Regions from separate parts of the Streptococcus sp. oral taxon 061 genome, predicted to be linked through region 2. Evidence: predicted binding sites of a transcription regulator. Region 2 holds the regulator's gene; the other holds the start of a gene.
What was found. The regulator Rex, encoded in region 2, represses fermentation and respiration genes when NADH is low (regulators of the CRP and FNR family bind a similar motif). The targets are predictions, from matches to a motif close to TTGTGAANTANTTCACAA.
Positions count from the first base shown of each region.

Region 1: the regulator Rex is predicted to act here: its motif matches at 808-825, upstream of adhE (bifunctional acetaldehyde-CoA/alcohol dehydrogenase).

Region 1 covers NZ_CP058258.1:1,656,528-1,658,990, forward strand. The annotation lists gene adhE (bifunctional acetaldehyde-CoA/alcohol dehydrogenase) at 1-775, opposite strand, end outside; gene HW271_RS08155 (MORN repeat-containing protein) at 1,064-1,477, opposite strand; gene HW271_RS08160 (low molecular weight protein-tyrosine-phosphatase) at 1,470-1,907, opposite strand; gene yajC (preprotein translocase subunit YajC) at 1,956-2,276, opposite strand; gene tkt (transketolase) at 2,393-2,463, opposite strand, start outside.
Region 2 covers NZ_CP058258.1:916,115-918,577, forward strand. The annotation lists gene HW271_RS04485 (cysteine desulfurase family protein) at 1-689, shown strand, start outside; gene HW271_RS04490 (DUF1831 domain-containing protein) at 694-1,041, shown strand; partial or broken gene HW271_RS04495 (DUF4649 family protein) at 1,051-1,264, shown strand; gene HW271_RS04500 (redox-sensing transcriptional repressor Rex) at 1,347-1,988, shown strand; gene HW271_RS04505 (gamma-glutamyl-gamma-aminobutyrate hydrolase family protein) at 2,004-2,463, shown strand, end outside.

The DNA of each region.
Region 1 (2,463 bases), 740 kb from region 2:
ACGCACAGACCATACCATTATCAAATGATTTAGACATAACGATATCATGAGCAGCTTGACGGAGGTCAGCAGATTTTTCTACATAAGCAGGAACATTCCCGGCACCTACCCCAAGTGCTGGCTTACCGCATGAGTAAGCAGCTTTAACCATGGCATTACCACCAGTTGCGAGGATAGTCGCAACGCCTTCGTGGTTCATAAGTGCTCCAGTTGCTTCCATTGATGGTTCTGTAATCCATTGAACACAGTTTTCAGGAGCGCCAGCTGCGATTGCTGCATCACGAACGATTTGTGCTGCGTGAGCTGATGATTCTTGAGCTGATGGGTGGAAAGCGAAAACGATTGGATTACGCGTTTTCAAAGCAATCAATGATTTGAAAATAGCTGTTGAAGTTGGGTTTGTTGTTGGAGTGACACCGCAGATTACACCTACAGGTTCTGCAATTTTAGTCAGACCTGTAATTGGGTCCTCTTCAATAACTCCAACTGTTTTAACGCCACGCATATTGTTTACTACGTGTTCACAGGCAAAAAGGTTTTTTGTTGCCTTGTCTTCGAATACACCACGCCCAGTTTCTTCAACTGCATGTTGTGCAAGAATTCCGTGTGCATCAAGAGCAGCAACAGATGCTTTTGCTACGATGTAGTCAACTTGCTCTTGGTTCAACTTGCGCATTTCGTCAAGTGCAACCAAAGCTTTTTGTACTAATCCATCTACATGCTTTTCAGCAGCGAGTTGTTTTTGCTCAGGTGTCAAAGTTTTTTTATCAGCCATATTTTCCTCCATAGCCTTAAAGGTTTAAACCTTTGTTAAATTTTTCACAAGTATATTATAACTCTTTTTTTTTACTTTGTAAACAGTTTCATAGATATTTCACAAAGAATTTTCATATTTTTGTGATTTTTTTCTCAAATTCGCGTTATAATGCATTCTTTCCCCGAGGTTTGTGAAAATCTTATTATATTTTTTTTTTTCACAAACTTGTTTTTAGTTTATTTTTCCACTCTTAAATCAAGGAAGCGTTTTCTTTATTTCTTGAGAAAAGACCTCCTTGTTAGGAGGTTATTGTGCCTGTTGGAAGAGTCCTTGTTTAAAGTCGCCTTCATAGACAACTTCTTGCTCGGTAGTTAGTTTCCCTTTTCCTTCAGCTTGGCCATTCACAAAATCACCTTCATAAACCCATCCATTCTTAGCTTGGTAGGTTCCTTTCCCATTAAATGCGCCATTTTTAAACTGTCCGGTGTAGGTATCTCCATTAGAGAAGGTCATTGTTCCTTGGCCGTTCATCTTCCCACGAACAATACTTCCGTCATATACTAGTGAATCGCCATCCAATTTTAAAACTCCTTGCTTAGGCATATTCCCCACAAATACAAATATAGCACAAAGAGCTATGACTACTATCGTTGCAATTTCCAAACGAGGACGCGTTATATAGACACTGTATTTATCATAGAATTTCTTTAAATTATCCATTTTTTGCCTCATTTTCTAAACGTGTTAGCCAAGCTTGGCAACCAGTTAAAACTCGATCATAAGTTTCATCAAAATCACCTGTATACCATGGATCAGGAACATCCTCAGAAGCAAATGCCTCTAGCTTATGTAGTTGATCTTGAGGACACATCTGATGCAAATCAGCGAGATTAGACTCATCCATCCCAATGATATAGTCAAAATACTCAAAATCTTTTTTAGAAATTTGTTGGGAAGTTTTCGAAGTATCATAAGGAACGCCATGACTTCGAAAGATGCCTTGCGTCCCTTTGTGGATTGGATTACCGTGTTCCCAAGAAGAAGTTGCTCTACTTTCAATCTCATAATCATCGGTTAAAGATTTCATAACAAATTCTGCCATAGGACTTCGGCAAATATTACCAAGGCAAACAAAAACAACCTTTTTCATCATTGCTCCTCATTATCATAGAAAAACGGGAATGAGATTCACCCCGTTTTATTCTTCAATAGCACTGCCTTCTTCGATAACAGCGCCTTCAGGTGTGACAGCTTCTTTGACTGGCAAAACTGTTCTAATTGCGCCTAATTCAAAAGTCAAGTATACTCCGTCTACATCAAGTACAATCGTTTTGTTTTCAGTATCAACTTCGTCGACTGTACCGTAGAGACCACCGATAGTGATTACTTCGTAGCCTTTTTGAAGTTTGTTGAGGCTCTCCATGCGTTTTTCAGCTTGTTTCTTTTGAGAACGTTGCATGAAGAACATCAAACCAAACATCAAAACAAGCATAATCAAGAATGTTAAATTCCCACCCATTATTTTTTCTCCTTTGTAATTCAGATAAAACTACTATATCAAATTTCACTTGTTTTTACAAGATTGCACCTTGATTTTAGGTCAATAAAAAACCAGAGCAAATGCTCTGATTTTTCTTACTTCAAGTTGTTTACAATTTCAACTAATTTTTCAACTGTAAATCCATACTCTGCTAAAACTTTTGGTG
Region 2 (2,463 bases):
CAACTATGTTTGCAAACAATGAAACAGGAACTCTATTACCGATTGCTGAAATTGGTGAGGTTTTAAAAAATCATCCAGCTTCTTATCATGTTGATGCAGTTCAGGCGGTTGGTAAAGTAGAGATTCTTCCCGAAGAATTGGGAATTGATTTTCTTAGCGCTTCTGCACATAAATTCTATGGTCCCAAAGGCGTAGGTTTCCTATACGCTTCTTCTACAGATTTTGATTCTTATCTACACGGTGGAGATCAAGAACAGAAAAAAAGAGCAGGAACAGAAAATCTTCCTGCAATTATAGGGATGGTCGCGGCACTTAAGGATGATCTTGAACATTTAGAAAGTAATTTTGAAAAAGTTCAAAAGTTACAAGAAACATTTCTAACTGAAATGGATGGATTAAACTACTATCTAAACCAAAGTAAAGAGCAACTTCCCTATGTCCTCAACATTGGTTTCCCAGGACAACGAAATGATCTGCTACTACTTCGCCTGGATCTAGAAGGCATTTCTATTTCAACAGGTTCAGCATGTACCGCTGGTATTGTTCAGGTTAGTCATGTTCTTCAGGCTTTTTATGGAGAAGACTCGCCTCGCTTACACGAGTCTGTTCGCGTCAGCATTTCACCTCAAAATACAGAACAAGAAATGATAACTCTTGCTAAAACTCTTAAAAATATCATCGGAGGATAACTCAATGGCATTCGAACAAACGATTAAACTAAAAAATTGTCGTTACGATTATACACTTAGCCCAACTGTAAAGAAATTTACGCTTAAAGATAATACGTTTTTTGAAACTAAAGTTGGTAACTATGAATTAACACGTCTTCTTGAAAAAGTTCCAAATAGTGGAGAAGGATTCCAACTTAAGATTATTATCAACAAAGACTTAACAGGTGCAAAAATCAACATCACTGATAAATTTGGTCTACGTTTAGTTGATATCTTCAAATCAGAAGAAACTCATATCCACCAAGAGAAATTCTACTTCTTGATGGATAGTCTTGTTGAGCGTGGCGTATTTACAAAAAGTGAAAGATAAAAGGTCGTTATGTTTCGATTAACTTACAAGGACTCCTATCAAGTAGAGCGTGTGCAAGAATATGAAGACTATGAAGCTCTTATGCTCTCTCTATCGGGTTGTGTAACCCTTCCTGATACTACTCTTATTACTTCATTAACATGATGGGGTTGAAATCTATCAGGGGCTTCTAGGTAATCTCTACCGCTTTTTATGGACTTACCACGAAACTAAGATAAACTAAGATTTTTTCTTAGTTTTTTTTCGTTATTGTTGCAATTTTCACAAACTTTCTATAAAATAGTAAATAGAAAGGTTGTGATTTTGTGAAAGAAAAACAGTCTGCTATTCCTAAAGCAACAGCAAAGAGACTTTCTCTCTATTACCGTATTTTTAAAAGATTTAATGCCGAAAAAATTGAAAGAGCTAATTCCAAACAAATTGCAGAAGCGATTGGAATTGATTCTGCCACTGTTCGTCGTGACTTCTCTTACTTTGGCGAACTTGGACGTCGTGGATTTGGCTATGATGTCAAAAAGCTCATGAACTTTTTCGCTGATCTTTTAAATGATAATTCTATTACCAATGTTATGCTGGTAGGTATCGGAAATATGGGGCATGCCCTCCTACACTACCGCTTTCATGAGCGTAACAAGATGAAAATCATCATGGCTTTTGACCTAGATGATCATCCTGAGGTTGGTACCCAAACTCCTGATGGTGTTCCAATCTATGGAATCTCTCAAATAAAGGACAAAATTAAGGATAGTGATGTTAAAACTGCTATTCTTACTGTTCCTAGTATTAAATCTCAAGAAGTTGCAGAACTATTAGTCGACGCCGGTATCAAAGGTATTCTTAGTTTTTCTCCTGTTCACCTACATCTTCCTAAAGACGTAGTTGTTCAGTATGTCGATCTTACAAGCGAACTTCAAACCCTCCTCTATTTCATGCGTAAAGAGGATTAGAAAGTGTAAATATTTATGAATAAACCAGTTATTGGGATTACAGGAAATGAAACCCCGCATCCAGATGATGATCTTATGATGAGTTATGCTGCCAAAGGCTTTGTTGAAGGAGTTAAGGAAGCTGGAGGTATCCCCATTATCCTACCAATTGGTGATGAAGAAATGGCCGGTTACTACATTAGTTTAATTGATAAACTTATTCTAACTGGTGGACAAAACGTAGACCCTAAATACTATGGTGAGCCAAAAGTTATTGATAGTGACGATTACCACCTTCAACGTGATATTTTTGAGTTAGCACTCATTAAAGAAGCAATCAAGCAAAATAAGCCAATTTTTTCTGTCTGTCGTGGTACTCAACTTTTTAACGTAGCCATGGGCGGGTCTCTTTATCAAGATATTGAAGATCATTGGCAAGATACTTCCGCTGAATACACCACTCAGCGGCTTGTTACCGAACCAGATACTATTCTTC